Regions from separate parts of the Paenibacillus ihbetae genome, predicted to be linked through region 2. Evidence: riboswitches for the same ligand, from Rfam matches in the RefSeq annotation. Region 2 holds a riboswitch; each other region holds the start of a gene.
The links. A riboswitch is a leader RNA that binds a small molecule or an ion and turns the genes downstream of it on or off. The one in region 2 is predicted to bind cyclic di-GMP.
Positions count from the first base shown of each region.

Region 1: another riboswitch for cyclic di-GMP. It lies ahead of BBD41_RS11530 (DUF11 domain-containing protein); the one in region 2 lies ahead of BBD41_RS15065 (DUF8202 domain-containing protein).
Region 3: another riboswitch for cyclic di-GMP. It lies ahead of BBD41_RS10885 (cadherin-like beta sandwich domain-containing protein); the one in region 2 lies ahead of BBD41_RS15065 (DUF8202 domain-containing protein).
Region 4: another riboswitch for cyclic di-GMP. It lies ahead of BBD41_RS09460 (hypothetical protein); the one in region 2 lies ahead of BBD41_RS15065 (DUF8202 domain-containing protein).

Region 1 covers NZ_CP016809.1:2,567,679-2,571,896, forward strand. The annotation lists gene BBD41_RS11530 (DUF11 domain-containing protein) at 1-1,792, opposite strand, end outside; cyclic di-GMP riboswitch class I at 2,033-2,131, opposite strand; gene BBD41_RS30270 (hypothetical protein) at 2,822-2,998, opposite strand; tRNA gene BBD41_RS11540 (tRNA-Thr) at 3,683-3,754, opposite strand; gene BBD41_RS11545 (MTH1187 family thiamine-binding protein) at 3,853-4,158, opposite strand.
Region 2 covers NZ_CP016809.1:3,376,409-3,380,626, forward strand. The annotation lists gene BBD41_RS15055 (VanZ family protein) at 1-771, shown strand, start outside; gene BBD41_RS15060 (DinB family protein) at 809-1,339, shown strand; cyclic di-GMP riboswitch class I at 1,788-1,887, shown strand; gene BBD41_RS15065 (DUF8202 domain-containing protein) at 2,083-4,218, shown strand, end outside.
Region 3 covers NZ_CP016809.1:2,421,733-2,425,950, forward strand. The annotation lists gene BBD41_RS10880 (undecaprenyl-diphosphate phosphatase) at 28-870, shown strand; cyclic di-GMP riboswitch class I at 1,498-1,592, shown strand; gene BBD41_RS10885 (cadherin-like beta sandwich domain-containing protein) at 1,852-4,080, shown strand.
Region 4 covers NZ_CP016809.1:2,085,381-2,089,598, forward strand. The annotation lists gene BBD41_RS09450 (FAD-dependent oxidoreductase) at 1-854, opposite strand, end outside; gene BBD41_RS09455 (VOC family protein) at 939-1,895, opposite strand; cyclic di-GMP riboswitch class I at 2,450-2,536, shown strand; gene BBD41_RS09460 (hypothetical protein) at 2,740-3,576, shown strand; gene BBD41_RS09465 (ATP-grasp domain-containing protein) at 3,570-4,218, shown strand, end outside.

The sequences.
Region 1 (4,218 bases), 810 kb from region 2:
TGTATTTCGAGAGGATTTTAACTTTAAATTGGACCGTTGTCCCGTCAGGTAAGACGTCGACGTTCGGAAATCTGCCTGCCTGGCTTCCGTCCGCTCCGTTCCCTAACCGAACGACAATCCGATTTTCGCTTGCAATATACTCACCCTGGTCATCTCCCGCTGCATCCGTTAGTTTCCCGCTGTTAGGCCCGGATACGATTTCTAGGGAGCCGGGGATGTATCCCGTTCCGTCGGGGATAAGGTCCGTAAATAATGTGTTACTTGTCTCATCCCCTCCATCATTTTTAAAGTTGACCGTATAGGTTAAAGTATCTGCTTCCTGAACATTGTCAACGGGGTCTACGGACTTTGTGACGACTCCGCAAGGTTCCGTGCCTAAGAAGATATCGTCTAACAAATTACCATAATGTTGACTTCCACCAGCTGCATCTACGGAGTTAAAAGCAAACCGTGTTGTTGTTTGGCCTGTTGGTACTGTATAGGAGCCGGAATAATATTTCCACTCCGTATTTCCGGTACTAATTTGCTGAATTACCGGTAGCTGATCTATTGGAATATCCGCTGAGCCTATTTGTACAGCCATTGTATCGACACCCAGAAGCCCTTTATGAGCCAATCGCCAATAAATGGTTTGACCTGGCGTCGTTGTAACATCTTGATACAATGTCGATACTTGTTGCGCATTTAACTCAACATATTGATTCCCATGAGGTGGGTTAATCTTCATCCCTTCATAAATATATTCATTTTTCATAATTTGAATAAATTTATCAGAGGCTGTTGTTTTCCAACCTGGAACTTCATGCTCCTGAAAATACTGCCAATATGTTTCGGAGCCTGGAGAACCAGTATCCCCTGGCATTCTTGCAGTCGGCTGTTCAAAACTACCGTTAGTCAATACCACTCTCGGCCCGCATACGCCAGGCGGCGTCGGGTTTGGCGGATTAGTATCGAATTTTTGGGTTATTCGTGATGCTAAATCATAAACTCCGAGACCTGTAACCGAACCCAGATAAGTTGTACTCATTGTAGCAGGGTCAAGAGAATAATATGTAGGGTTTGTTGTATTCGCACCACTAGCAATTAGTAACTTACCGTTAGGTAAAAAGCTGAGTCCTCTTACTGTGCCTTCTACAGAAATACCATCTGCATTTGTGAAGGGAATTTCGCGTAATACTCTACCGGTGTTCGGGTCAATTTGAATGAAAGTATCTGTCTTAGCTGATGAAGGAGGTGAAGAAAACCAAACATAACCGTTACTATCAACTACCAAATCCCCCTCATCCCAAACGTACCCTTTAACTTCAGCAGAGGTTTGAGTTTTTGTAACCAAATCATATGATCTTATGAAACTTTGCGTACCGCTACTATAGCCATAGTAAAATTTTGTACCAGCAATAACTCCGTTACTAACACCTGTGGGTAACGCTGCTTCGAACTGGTAGCTACCGTCAGGATTAATACGGTACAGACCGCCACTACTTGCTGTGGGACCAAATGCGTAAAAAACGTTCTCCGTCTCTGATATAGCAAACCCGTTGCCATATAGAGGCATCCCAACTTCCACGCTTCCCTTGAGAGTGGTAGGATCGTTTCCATCCAGTTGATAGATATAACTTTTTGTTGTATTAAAATCATGAGCAAGACCATACGAATCAGTGTCATTAATAGTTATCCCAGTCGCTGCCTTTACCTCTGCCCCAAATGGGAGCGTTCCACTGAAAGTAATTAAACAGGCCATAAATAAAAGCTGGACTTTTGTTAACGATTTCCTAAAACGCCTGTTATCCAATCTTTCCCCTCCTATTCTTTCATGAAATTTAGGTCACAAAAAACAAATTGCCCTGTATTCATAGGACGATTGTTGTAGTGTCGTTTTTATCGACAATTATGCTCATTCTATCCTCCTCGCTTATTTATCTCATCTATAGACAAGGCTTGTTGCCTCGACTACCGCTTATTAAAATTCATAATAACTAAAAAGAAAAAACCGTCTTATAGCAAACGCTAACAGACGGAGTTGTCCGTCGTATTCGGCAGCTGGCTGGCAGTAGCATTTGCATTGTCTGCAAATCCGTTAGCCCCTCTAGCTTTGCGTCCCCATTTTTCAATGAGTTTGCCACTATCGTACGAGCTTATATGTAGTTGAAATTTTTAACATTTACTAAAACATATAATATATCAGTATCACAAGTTAGGTTCTTTAGTCTCATTTTTTGTAGTTATTTCTTTTTATTTGTCGTTTTTAGGAAGAATATGACTAGCATACATATCATTATTGATAATAGGAAGGGGTTATTTAAAATCGAATTAATTATCATTAAATGAAAACAAATATTTAATAGAGATAGCGGCAAACTAAGGCCCAATCAGCATCTTAGTTTGCCGCTCTTTTGGGTATTCTCAAAAACTTTAATTTTTTGCTCTTAGCTTTTTATGCACGATGCTTCTTGTGTTTTTTGCATTTTACAATGACTTTTTGTCCAGGTTTGAGGACAATAACTTTAACCTTATGATGATGTTTATTCATAAGAACGAACTCCTCCTTTCGAAGAAGATAATTCATACTATGCAGACATTTAAAAATGAACTGGACTAATAACTTATCTTCTCAAAACTCCTCATGGTCCTGCTCAAAGAATCCCATTAGCTTTAATGTATTGGCCATACTCTCGGTTCCCTCAAGTATCTTCCTGCGGATCGTGCTATCGGACAAACCATGTCGAAAGATCAACAACGTCTCCTTATAAGAGTATCCCTGCATGTATCTGTAATCGACAGCCTTCCTTGACTCGTCATCCTGTATCAAACTATGGCCCTTTCAAGTTGCTGCGGTGTAGAACCGATACCGTTGATACACCCAGCGCTGCTTTTGAATCGGTATCGTAGCATTGGCTCTCTTGTCCGCATGCAGATCCTCCTGATCGATCCGGCGGGCGACTTCTCCGTCAATTGTCGTCTGCTTCAACTCTTCCTCAAACTTTTCAAAATCCTGCATAAGCAGTGTCATTTCTTTATATTAGCTGAGCAGGAATTTTGTCCGCTGGATCTCTGCTTCATTTGCCTTTGGAAAGAGCTCTGCTTGTCTCCATGCCACCGCCATAATGGTGAGTGGAATTAATTATCTTCAGACCCCCGCCCCGACCAAGGATGTGGGGGGCTTTGCTTTGTCATCTACTATTACCTCGTTTGTTAGTGATACCCCAACAGCATTCATGAACCTTCTATTATTTTTGAACAATAAAGTTGGTTCCAAAAGCATGCCATTCTACTATTTTCGATAGAAATCCAAACCAACTCTACTATCTTTGAATATGTTGAAGTATCTAGAAAACGGGAGGTGATTACTATGTCCCGGAAAAAAAAGAAGGTAGTTATTATTATCGTCGTAAAATAATGAAGTCGTATAAAACACGCCGCTAGATTAACTGAACGATCAATCTTGCAAGAAAGGGCCACTAGCTGGCCCTTTCTTGCTTTCCTTTTAAAAGAAATTAAATCGAGTGCAAAGAAGCTATTCTAAATACAATTGGTGACTCGATCTTAGGGAACCAAATCGAGGACGAAAAACCCACTTTACTCGACTAAAGGTTAGAAGAATGTTAGACGTGCAGGTTATTTAACAAAAACGGCGCGTTTCCGATAAACTCGGAAAACCGCGCCGTTATTGACTTTCTAAGGATGCTGGTGAAGGGAATTGAACCCCCGACCTACGCATTACGAGTGCGTTGCTCTACCCCTGAGCTACACCAGCAAGTTTGTTATTTTGAAACAACAAAATATATTATATTCCTTCGACGGGAAAATGCAAGTCCCTCATTAATGGAAAAAACACCCTATAGGAGAGTTGCATTACCCGCCTAATTTCTCCTGCACCGATTGAATCTTCTGCTTGCTTGAGGATGCCCGGTCGCGCCGGTCGTCAATTTTGACCGAGGTGGATACCCGCTTGGCGCCCGCCAAGAACGGCGCCTCGTGCAACGCCTCGATTGCACGCCAAATCATAGGAAGCTCCCCTTCAATAATCGTGCTCATCGAAGTCAATTCGTACGATATTCCCTCCTGTTGCTTCAATATACGCTGCATTTCCGCGACATATGAGCTTAAGCTGGTCGTTGCCGTTCCGATCGGAATGACCGTTACTTCTGCAATTGCCATCACAATAACCTCCCTCGAAGCATTCCATTCATCCACAACGTGGTTGAATCCGATATAGAT
Region 2 (4,218 bases):
TTTAACTTTGCCAACTTTGCAGCCTTTCTGCCCTACGGAATTCTCGTTCCGCAGCTATTTCCATGCCGTTTTCTTCGGTTCATCAGTATATTTCTGGTTTCTATTGTGCTGCTTGAAACGGTTCAAATGGTAACGCATTTAGGAAGCTTTGATATTGATGATGTGCTCATCAATACATTGGGGGCAGCGATTGGATTTCTCGCACAACAATTAGTGCGGCCTCCAAAAGATTCCGTTAAGGGCCTGAGTAAAATCGTCTTCATAACGATCCTCCTTTCCATTGGGACTACCGTAACGATTCAAGGAGTGAATCATTTATTTGCACAGGCAACAAAAATCGAAGCAGGCAAGGAAATAGGGCTGCACGAGCTCCCGTTAAAGAGTGGTTCTGTAGCTTGGGAGACAGGCCTTACCGGTTTTGAAGCGGGCCGTAAAGAAGTGGAGCCTCAAATGAATGTGTTGAGCAGGAATAATTCAGGGAACTGCACATTCACTTATCAATTGGATGGGAAGTATCTGACATTCTCCAGCTACAGCGCCATTCCGGACGATATTTTCCATGGCGAGAGCACCGTCATCATTACCGTAGATGGGGTCGAAGCAAGCAGGAGCACTTATATCGCAGATGGAAAGGAACGAGAGGTTCCTGCTTATTCCGAAATGGACATTCAAGGAGCACAGGAGCTTACCATCTCGATAATGAATGAAGACCAAAATCCGAATATAAATGTATTAATGTGGGATGCAATCCTTACAGAAATAAAGAAATAATTGGCCGGGAAGCCACTATTGCAGGAGGAAGAGCCTGATGCTTAAAGATTTGCAAGGTGAGGCAAATATGTCCCCGATCGTTGGGATGTTATATTCTGCGGTGAAAGAGAACAGCCAGCGACTTCAGTTGATTACGAAGGGAATGTCGCAGGAAGAAGTCGATTACAAGGGCCCCGATGGCAGCTTTAACAGCACCGCTCAATTAATGAGACATATCCTGTATGTTGATTTGAATTGGGTGTATCGAATGAAAGGGGAGCCGCTTCCTTATTCGTTACAAGAACAATACGGCCCCATGATCGATGCGAACAACCGGCTGCCGATGATCATAGGCAAGTCGCTCAACACGCTGATATCGGAGTATGAAGAGGTGTTAAGCATCCTGAAAGACACCTGTTCCCAATTGCAGGATGCTGATTTAGATCGGGTGGTCACCTTTGGTCATGAGAATGAAAAGCAAGCAACCATCCGCTGGGGATTATGGCATATGGCTGACCATAACCGTTATCATCAGGCACATATTAATCTGCTAAGAAAATGGTATGCAGAGCATTCGCTTTCAAAATAAAGGGATATCACGTAAAGATTCGGCACCTGCGGATGTATTCTATTTGTAAGAAAGATTTGACGTTGGTTTGACTTAAGCCATCCTGTGCGGGATGGCTTTTAAGTGCTTCCTTTCGCATTTCAAAAGTGAGGGAGATCGCCCATTTGCATGGCTTGTCGTCCGAGCGTCGCTGATCATCGTGCAGCAGTCATCATTACACCGCGCGCTGGGAGAGGCACGCGGTAATTGTACTCCTCCGCTGTGCAGAAATTCTCATTGCATCGAGGCTTCTTCGGAGCTTAATAATAAGCAGTCATGTATAGATTTTAGTGCCAAAAGTCGCGATTTACCAAAATACGACAAATAGTGATAATATACTACAAAAATAAGGCCGTAGAACCTAATTTAATCCGCTGTAATAATATACCTTTAGTATAATAGTTAATGTTTCTCAATTACATACAAGGTCGTACGATCATGGCAAACCCATTGAAAAGTGGGGACGCAAAGCTATAGGGGCTAACGGATTTGCTGCAATACGCAAATTCTACTGCCAGCCAGCTACCGAATACGGCGGAGGCCTCCGTCCAGCGTTTGACCGCTTTGACGGAGGTTTTTTTTTGCAACGGGGGTGGTGCTTATCGATGGTATATATGTTTAGTTCTTTATACATTGCCGGGTTTACCCACCTGTTAGTCACTCTAACGGGTGAATCTTGATGAATGCTGCATGACATTTAATGAATGTAAATAGGAGGTAGAGAGATGTTTGCCAAAGGCAGTAAGTACTACTGGAAAAGGCAGTTAGCCATTTTGCTTTCAATCGTGGTCGTAGCTGGCGGCTTTCCACTTGCGTTGGCTCCTCAGACAGCAAATGCTGCTGCGAACGGTCCGGGCGGGGTTAGCCAGGATTTGGTCTCCTGGTTCGAGTTAACGAAAGGGATGGACAGCGGGTTTGAAGATAACGGAACCTATATCACCAAATTGCAGGATTTAGCCGATCCCAACAGGGTATGGGTCCCTTATCACACGGACAGGGTTCTAAAACTTGAGGATATCGGCAAGGCGATGATCAACTATCACCCGGTAACCGTATCTTTTACAGCAACTAAGAAAATGCAATTTAAAACAAACTCTGAATTAGCTATTCCCGCCACTGGTGCAAGAGAAGTATTCTCTGTACAAATCAATGGTACGACCGGCTTCCCGTGGGAATTTGGGGGGAACGAAACCAGCTCGTCGGCTTATCAACAAAATAATATTTCGACGCATTTTGGAACGTCCGCATTGAAGAGCTTTACACCTGCAGAGACGATTACCGTCCCTCACATTCTTAACGCCAGGGCGGGGAATGACTGGGCTCTTTCCATTAATGGTTATCTGGAAAAGGCGGAACCAACGAATAGCGTGGACTGGACAAGAAATATGGGTGGAACAGCCGGTTATCATTATATTGGCGCAGCCCACAATAGAACTTTTGATGGCGGACAAATTGCAGAAGTGCTTGTGTTTAACCGCAAATTGAATGAGGAAGAGCGGGAAAAGGTAAACAGTTATCTCGCGCTGAAATATGGCATTACATTGAAAACCGAAGCAGGTGATCCTGCCGACTATGTTGCAAGTAACGGCACATTAATGTGGGCAGCAGCTGACAACAGCGGTTTTGGGCATAGGATCACAGGGATCGGAAAAGATGTTGCCGGAGGGCTTGAGCAGACCCAATCCAAGTCCCAGGTTGAGGGAGCGAACGTCGCCATAGCTCTTGGTGATTTTGAAGCTTCCAACAAGGAAAATGCGCAGAAGAATCCGATCGCTACGGATACGACTTTTCTAACATTTAGTGACAATGGTAATCCAGCTGATTACGTGAATGTAATTGACGATACGGATTTGCCTCAAGCATTAAAGCATGCGAATGACACGACACAATCTCCGGCAACTATGATGTCGCGAGTGTATAAAGTCGAGAAAAGCGCCGATTGGACCGATGCGCCGATTACTTTGCAAGTCGACGGCGCAGATCAAGAGAAGTATCGAATCTACCTGTTAACGAGCAATAGTCCGACGTTTGAGCAGGCAGCAGTAACCGTGGTCCCAGCGGACAAAGTGACCGGCAAGGCAACTTTGAACAGCAGCCAGCTTGCTGACGGAAGCTACTTTACTTTTGTCACTCAGGTGGATAAAAGGGATCTGGAACAACGCGCGAATGAAATCCAAGCCGAAAACTTGCAAGAGGAAAACTACTCGGCAGCAAGCTGGGCAGCTTTCGATCAAGCTCTGAAAGAAGCTGAAGCCGCATTGCAAAATCCGGCTGCTACCCAGAAGGAAGTCGATGATGCGCTGAAAGCGCTCGATGATGCGCGTAATGGATTGACTGCAGATAAATCGGCATTGCAGAACAGAGTGGACGAGCTGGAGGCCGAAAATCTTGCTGAGGAGAACTACTCCAAGGACTCCTGGGATGCCTTTCAAGCTGCGTTGACGCACGCAGAGGAAGTTCTGCAAAATCCGGCTGCTACCCAAAAAGAAGTCGATGAGGCTCTGCAAGCTTTGAATGAGGCGCGCGATGGACTGCGGGCCGATAAAACCGAGCTTGAAGCGACGGTCAATGAAATTGATAATTTCATGACGAGTGGCGGCTATGATGAAAATAACTATACTTCGGAGAGTCTGACACCGTTTAAGGATGCTCTGCAGAATGCTCAAGATGTATTGAGCAAACCGGACGCTACGCAGCAGGAAATTGATGAAGCAAATCAAGCCTTAAGAGAAGCGTATGAAAATCTGGTTACGAAGGACGCGATTCTTGAGAAGCTGGAATTGAAGGTATTTGATGCACAGGGCGGAGCAGAAATTCAGTTAGAGCCTCCGTTCGATGGCCATCAATATCTGAATTATCAA
Region 3 (4,218 bases), 950 kb from region 2:
TTTTAAGTAAGGGAGAGACTTTAGGTCATGGATTTTTTAACTATCCTCAAAGCAATCATTCTAGGAATCGTCGAGGGACTGACCGAGTTCGCTCCCGTTTCCTCTACCGGCCATATGATCATCGTGGATGACATGTGGCTGAAATCCGAAGAGTTTCTTACGAAATACGTAGCCAACACCTTTAAGGTCGTCATTCAGCTCGGCTCGATCCTCGCGGTCGTTGTCGTGTTTAAAGATCGCTTTCTTGATCTTCTCGGCCTGAAGCGCAAAAAGCCCGAAGCCGGCGTTCCCGCCGGTACCGGGCGCCTGAAGCTGAGCCAAGTGATCGTCGGCTTGATTCCGGCGGGCGTGCTGGGCGTATTGTTTGAGGACTTTATCGACGAGCATCTGTTCTCGACGGAAACGGTGCTGATCGGTCTTGTCCTTGGGGCGATCTTTATGATCGTCGCGGACAAGATGAGCTCGAACAAGGAAGCGAAAATCGTATCGGTCGATCAGATTACGTACAAGCAGGCTTTCAGTGTCGGCCTGATTCAATGCCTGTCGCTATGGCCGGGCTTCTCCCGTTCAGGCTCCACCATCTCTGGAGGCGTCATGCTCGGCATGAGCCACCGTGCAGCCGCAGACTTCACATTCATCATGGCGGTGCCGATCATGTTCGGGGCAAGCTTGCTGTCCTTGCTGAAAAACTGGGAGTATTTCACGCTGGAGGCGCTGCCGTTCTTCATCGCCGGGTTCTTGGCAGCCTTCGTGTTCGCGCTGATCTCGATCCGCTTCTTCCTGAAGCTGATTAACCGGATCAAGCTGGTGCCGTTTGCGATTTACCGTATTGTGTTGGCAGCGGTTATTGCGCTGGTGCTGTATCTGTAATTTTAAGGGCGTGCGGGTAGCGCTCAGAGGACGCTTCGCGTACGTATCGTTTCTACGATCGCTGTTGTCGCCGGATTTCTCGAATTGTCTCCAGCAAGGGGGAAATCCGGCGACAAAGGCGAACACTCCGTTTCTTCGGAATCGATTCGTCCGCTCCGCTGGGCGCAAGGGATCCGCAATTTCCCGCTGCCTATGTGTGGGGAGAAATAAAGGAGGGCAAGATTTCATTTCTTGCCCTCCTTCTTGTTGTTGGCGAGCTTTTCGGTTCAGTCCGAGTACGCAACTCTTCCCTCTCCCCCTCCGCTGACACCTCTTATTGGTAGATCTATACTCCTGTTTTTAAGATTTCAATATGTGCCCAGAGAAACAGCCTCGCGCAAATTACAGAATTCGACTTTTTATGACAAGAGACATTCTTTTAGCGGTTTACTGGTCTGCGATACTATTAGTACCACTGTTTTTCTGAGACTATAAGCTGAATAGGCCACCCCACCACAGAACTTCGATATCATTTCCTCTATCAGAGTCTCTGAACAGAAGAAGAGATATAAACCTTCAGGCCTATACCAAAAATTTCCGCCCGTTTGTATAGTTCAATTGTCAACAAATGTAACAAAAAATCGAACCGTTGGATCATGGCAAACCCGTTGAAAAGCGGGGACGCAAAGCTACAGGGGCTAAGGCGGATTAAAGTGCATCCGCTATGCCAGCCAGTTGCCCGAAACGGCAGATGAACCTTCGTCTGTTTGTGGGCAGATGAAGGTTTTTTGGCGTTCAAAAAATCATCTTCCAAAGGTCGAATTATCCACGTGAAGGAGGTTCGATGATGAGAGAGCCCGTCTTAAGAGCGGCAGCATCCTTGCGGTGCTATTAAGATGGTCTCACAGGAGAGACACTTAAATGTTGGGAGACGACCGATTATACGAATGTTGCTTTAAACTATCCAATCACCTCAACTCATCTCTGGCAGGAGGAATACAAATGCAAACAAGCCCTCGGCGGCCGTTTCAGCAATCGGTTTCATTCATTCTTTGTGTAACCCTGTTATTATCGTCATGGGTGGTCGTATCCTTCCCAACGACGGCTTCCGCGGCTCCCGCGACGGTAACTAAAGTATTACAAGAAGGCGTCGACGGGTATACGGGTATGAGTTCGGCTACCGTCAGCAGCCTAAAGCCTGATACGCCATCCCCCGGCATCTCAGTCCTTACAAGACGGGACTATGGAGACTATGGTGATTCTCGGCCATTTTTTAAGATCGATCTCCCCTCCATACCGCAAAACGCGACCATTACGGACGCTAAGTTTGAACTGAGCGCGCTTCCGTTCGGGAACTCGGGCAATGGGACCGTATCGGTTGACGTCTATAGAGTCGCTCAGGATTGGAATGAAAGCAGCATCACATGGAATACCTCCATTACGAATCCCATTTATGATTCGATCCCTTACTCAACCAAACCGATCGGCTGCGCTGGAAATAGTGCAATATGCAGTTTCGATCTGACCGGCCTCGTGCAGCAATGGGTTGAGGGCACCTCGGAGAATTATGGTTTTATGCTGAAGGTTGCGGACGAAATACCATCCGTGAATTGGTCCAGAGGATTTCACCCGGAAACATTTTATGTAGTATCCCTCCGCCCTAAGCTGACAATTACCTACACCGTTGCTGCAACCGGCGTTGACGTAACACCCTCCACCCTTTCGCTGATTCGCGGCGGGAGCACGGAACAATTGATAGCAACGGTCCTGCCGGATACGGCCATGAATAAAAATGTGACATGGTCGTCGTCGGATCCCGCTATTGCGACGGTAGACGCAAGCGGCGTCGTTACGCCGGTCGGACGGGGCACGGCTACCATTACGGTGACGACGGAGGATGGAAGCTTCACGGACACAAGCACGGTGACGGTATCGGAGCCGACCGATCTAAGCCAATTGACGCTGTCGAAAGGCACCCTGTCGCCGGCGTTCGAAGCCGGAACGACCCATTATACAGCTGCCGTGACGAACGATGTGTATAGCCTGACGGTTACACCGATCACGGTGGATGCGCATGCAACCATGACCGTGAACGGGCATTTGGTCAAGAGCGGTACGCCATCGGAGGCGATTCAGCTGAACGTCGGTGACAATGAAATCACCGTGACGGTAACAGCACAGGATGGTACGACGAATACCTATATGGTGAAGGTAACCCGTGCGGCGAGCAACAGCGCGGACTTAACGAATGTGGAGCTGTCGAAAGGCACACTAACGCCGGCATTCGCCAGCGGGACGACCGCCTATGCGGCTGCTGTGACTAACGATGTATATAAGCTGACGATTACGGCGACAACGCTCGATGCAAATTCGACCGTGACGGTGAACGGGCAGCCGGTCAAGAGCGGCACTCCGTCGGAAGCCATCGAACTGAACGTCGGTGACAACAAAATCGTCGTGACGGTAACTGCGCAGGATGGAATAACGACGAAAACATACACGATCGTGGTTACCCGATTGAACGCAAGCTCGCCAGCACCTGATAATGGCGGGCACTCGGGTTCCTATAATGGCGGATCATCGTCAGGGCCACCGGTTAGCCCGGTGAACCCTTCAGAGGATAAAACCGACGAGCCTAAAGATACGGAAACCCCTTCGGAAGGGTCGAATGGAGCAGCTTGCCCGCAGCTCACATGGACGGACACCCGGAGTCATTGGGCGAGACCCTATATCGATACCGCTTCGCAACTCTGCATAATTAAAGGCGTTTCGAGCGATAAGCTTTTGCCGGATGAAGAGGTGACCAGACTGCAGTTCGCGCTAATGGTAGCTCGGGCGATGAAGCTGCAGCCTGTGGACCATACCGGTGTCCTGGAAGCCTATCAGGATCGGGAAGACATCCCTGCCTGGGCATCGGAGGAATTGTCCGCTGCGATCCAAGCGGGGATCATCGAAGGCTACAACGATGATATGCTGCGCCCGAACAAAAAGATCAGCCGGGCGGAATTGATCACCATGCTGATTCGAGGCCAGGGTCTATCTGCTGCCAATGCAGCGACTTCGTTCAAGGACGATGCTGAAATCCCGGCTTGGGCCAAAGGTTATGTTAGATATGCGGAGCAGCTAGGAGTCATCGAAGGCCGCTCCAATAACCGGTTTGAGCCGTCCAGCACCGCCACGCGGGCAGAAGCCGTCGTGATCCTGGTCCGCATGCTGCAAGACAAGCAATAAAGCCGCAGCGTTAAAGCATGCATGCTGCTGCAGGGAAGTTACAACTCCAAGTGCAGGCAATAGGCAATAGGCAATAGGCAATAGGCGGGTCGAAATAAAAAAGGAGGCAAGATCTCGTGTCTTGTCCTCCTTTTTATT
Region 4 (4,218 bases), 1.3 Mb from region 2:
AGGCGTCTCAATGCAACATCCAGGCAGGCTGCCGTGATTTCGATCGCTTGTTCTTTCCAGGTATGAAGGGAGGTTTTTTCTGAACAAGGCACCAGCTGGTGGGCTACAGAAGGCGGTGTGGCGAGAACGACATGGTGTGCGCCGATCTTCGCTCCATCCTTGCACAGCACGTGACGCACGCTGCCATCCTGGACATCGATGGACGTAACCAGGCTGTTCGTTACAAAACGCACGCCGAGATCGGATGCCTTTTTTCTTAATTCTTCGACCAGTTCGCCCCAGCCCCGATCCAGATACAACACCCCTTGAAGAGCATTTTGCAGCTGCTTCAATGCAGGGCCTGCTGCCGGCAAATCCGGCCCTACCACATAACTTGCCGTCCGCAGCAAAGAATAAAAAATATTACGCACCATCGGATCCCGCAGATTCGATTCGACCCATTCGCGAATACTGATGCGATCATAGGGATGAGTATCCATTTTCCCGAGTTTCCCCAGCCAGGCAGCAAGCTCCAGCTTCCCCTTCCAAGACAAGAGCGGGGTCGTGAATAAAGATTTCATATCCGTGGGCAAAACGTTCAATTTCCCCTTCCACACCCCGTAACCGTCAATCGAGGGCTCCGCTCCCTGTACGTTAAGTCCCAACTCCATGAAAGTCGCGTAAGCATCCCCCTTATACAAGGCATGCCCGCCCAGATTGAAGTAAGCACCTCTTTTCTTCATGGACATGGCCCGGCCGCCTAACCGATCCTGTTTTTCAATGATGAGCGTTTGCTTCCCTGCTTTCGCTGCATAAATTGCAGCGGCCAACCCCGCAATCCCTCCGCCAACAACGACCACATCATACTGTTGCATCGTTCATCATTCCCTTCGATTTTTACCTGTATGACGGGCAAAGGATGCGGAGTGTGACAGGGATCGAAAAAAAAATATGGATGCTTATCTTTGCGTGAAAATGAGAGCCGTCCCGAGAAGGGAGGCGCTCGGAATGAAAATATCTCCCCGCGCCGTCTCAACCACCGGAAATCCATTGGACTCAAGATGACGCCTTGTATAAGCAAGGTCCCGCACCTTGACTGCATATCCGGCAAATCCCGGTGAAGACGTGAAGGCTTCTCCCGGGAGCAAATCGGTTACATGGGATTCAGGAATGAGCTTAATGCGTCCGCCCTCTAGATCAAAGACACGCGCCTTCCCCTCTTGTTGCGGCGGAGTTCCCAAATAAAGCTGATACCGTGTCACATAGGCATCGAACGCTTTATCCTCCACACACAGTATCGCTTCGACTAACGCAATTGCCCCATTCGGATGTTCCGTATGGATCTGTTTCAGCCCAGCGTCCAATGGAAGATTTTCAGCGAATGCCAACCGCCCTTCGGATACTTGCTCGTCCTCGATTTCCAACAAGCGTACCGAAACCAATTGAGTACCGGTTGAGGTCTCCACGGGACGCTGTATCGTATTGACACCACCATGTCCAACGCTTCCCGCGTCCAGTCGAGCCGCAGAAGTGTCCGCTTCTGAAGTGGAGAAGACCAAGATATGCGTTCCCTCAAAGCGGTCCAGACAACGAGTGATCGTCGCAACGGTCCGCTTGATAGAGGCGATGATTCGCGGGAGCACGGCTGGGGGTGCCGTAAGCGGGATAAAATGCGCATCGTCAGGAATTCTCCCTCCCTCCTGCACAATCGTTACGATCTCAATGAAATTGTCGGCAAAGTCGATATGGGCATTAGCTGCTCCAAACGGTTTAGGGCTCTCACCTTCTTGTTCAGCCATTGTCGGATAGGCAGGCGGTCGGCATACGAAGCCCAGCTTGCGGTACAACTCCAGCGCCGTCTCCATATCATGGACCACATGCCCCACATGATGGATTCTGTTAATTTCGGTCTTCATGGACAACCCTCCTCATGGAATAGGTACTTGCTGCAATGTAATTCAAAAAGATTTGGTGTATCTCCATATCTGCTAGTATATTTTGTTCTTGGAATAATTCGTTATCCATGCGCCCGTAACCTCTAGATCCACGTGTTTCCAACAAAATAGCAATGCAAGAACCCCGCACAACGGGGGTCCGGTTGGACAAACAACAGCAAAAATTATAGTACGAAACGTAAAGACTGCTGACCGAAGCTTTTGTCAGCATCCAACAAAAATAAACGAATCTTATTCAATAGACTCGTCATTCTTCATCAGACTTCTCGTTGTGTTCTTTCAGATGATATCTTAGCATGAGCATTCCCATTTCCCTTGTCACCGTAAGGGTTATCTAGTATTTCGCAGCTGTGAAAGTAAGTATATAAATACAATTCATATATAGCTAAAAAATATAGATTTATTACAAAATCGGGACTGTAAGACTAGGCATTTAATTATAAACATAACTATAGGTCTATTTCATTACGACAAAATATCATATAAATTTACATTAAACAACAATTCCATATATCGTACGATAATGGCAAACCCGCTGAAAAACGGGGACGCAAAGCTACAGGGGCTAAGGTGAATGTTCACTATGCCAGCCAGTTACCGAATACGACGGGAAGCCTCCGTCTATTCTTTTAGAATACCTGATGGGAGGTTATTTGTGTTGTCCATTAAAGTAAATATATGGATATGTTGCCATGATATATAAATAACGCTTAAGGGGGGATTGAAGTACAAGCGTGGATTTAGAAGAGAATTACATACTTATATGAGTAACGTTGTCATTTATTGAATTGGAGGTAATGATGTGATGTCTGATACGAACACAATGGTTAGCAATTACGAAGAAGTTCCCATTCACCATTCTCTCTCGCCTGAGAGCATTCGCGATCTGATCGAAGAGAAAGTGCCAGCGATTCGAATTCCGAATTATGTCTCTTCGGAGACAGCCCAGAAAATAATCGATTTCATTCTCGCCCAGGCGTCGCTTGATGCCTATACACACGAGGTCTACATCGACGGCGTGCCGGAGCAGAAATATTATGGGGTCTACCGCGTCGGGATCCCGTTCAACTCGACCTACGGCACCCCGGCGGGCAGCGCCGAACGGGAGAACTACTATCAGGCGGCCCTGCCGGGACTGCGCAGGCTACGCGATCTCTGTGCGCCGAATCTGTCGCCGATCGACCGGCTGCGACTCGATCTGGATGAGGCCTGGATGGATGGCGCCACGATCGCCGCCTTCGAGGGCCGGAAAATGTTCGCCGGCATGGTGCGCATCATGCCGCCCGACGATTCGCATATTCTCGAAGAGAAGCCGCATGTCGACTGCCTGCCTGCGTCGATCTGCCCGCTCGACCAGCAGCTCAGCGCGAATATCTACCTGAAGATGCCTCCGGTCGGCGGCACGCTCGAGAGCTGGAATGTCCCGACCTTGTCGTATGCCGACATTGAGCGGCTCCCCGACGGCACCATCCCGCGCACCGACTTGCCGAAGCCGGTTGTCATCCATCCCCAGGAGTGTGAGCTGGTGTTGATCAACACGCGCAAGCCGCATGCGGTCAGCAGCTTCTCCGGCGGCATCCGGATCAGCGTCCAGGCCTTCATCGGATACCAGCCGGGCAAGCCGCTGAGGCTGTGGTGCTGACGTACGAGCCGGTGCGCTGCCTGCTCTCCGGCCCCGCGCTTTCGCCCGTCCTCCACGACGCGCTTACGCAAGTCCCGGTCCGGATCTGTGCCGAGCCGGCCTTCGACGACGTCGTGGCCGCCCTTGGAGACCGGGTACCAGCGGGCCCAGATGAGGCCGCCCGGCACGACACCCCCGTCTTCTATGGCTGGGAGCCGAGCTACGCTGCCATCATGCGCCTTGCCTCACCCGCGCACAAGCATCTTGCGGGCCTATGCAAGGACAAGGCAGCCTTCCGTCGGCTGACGTCCGATCTCACTCCCGCATTCCGTTGCGTTGCGTTGCGTCCTGACGAACTCTGCACGTTCCGACCACCATCCGACCGTTCGGTGGTGCTGAAGCCAAGTATCGGCACCAACTCGATCGGCGTCCGGGTGGTCGCTTCGGCTGACGCCTGGGCGGAGGCTGTCGAGCAGTCTCTGGACGAGATCGCCCGCGCGTCGGCTCGTGTCGGCACTGATGTCGTGTCCGACACGCTGTTCCTGGTCGAGGATTATGTCGAGGGAACCGAGTTCGCCTGCGATGGTTTCTGGAATGGGGATGGCGAGGCGGTGATCACCGGCATCTACGAGCATCCCTTCGACACGCCGGGCGATGTGGCGG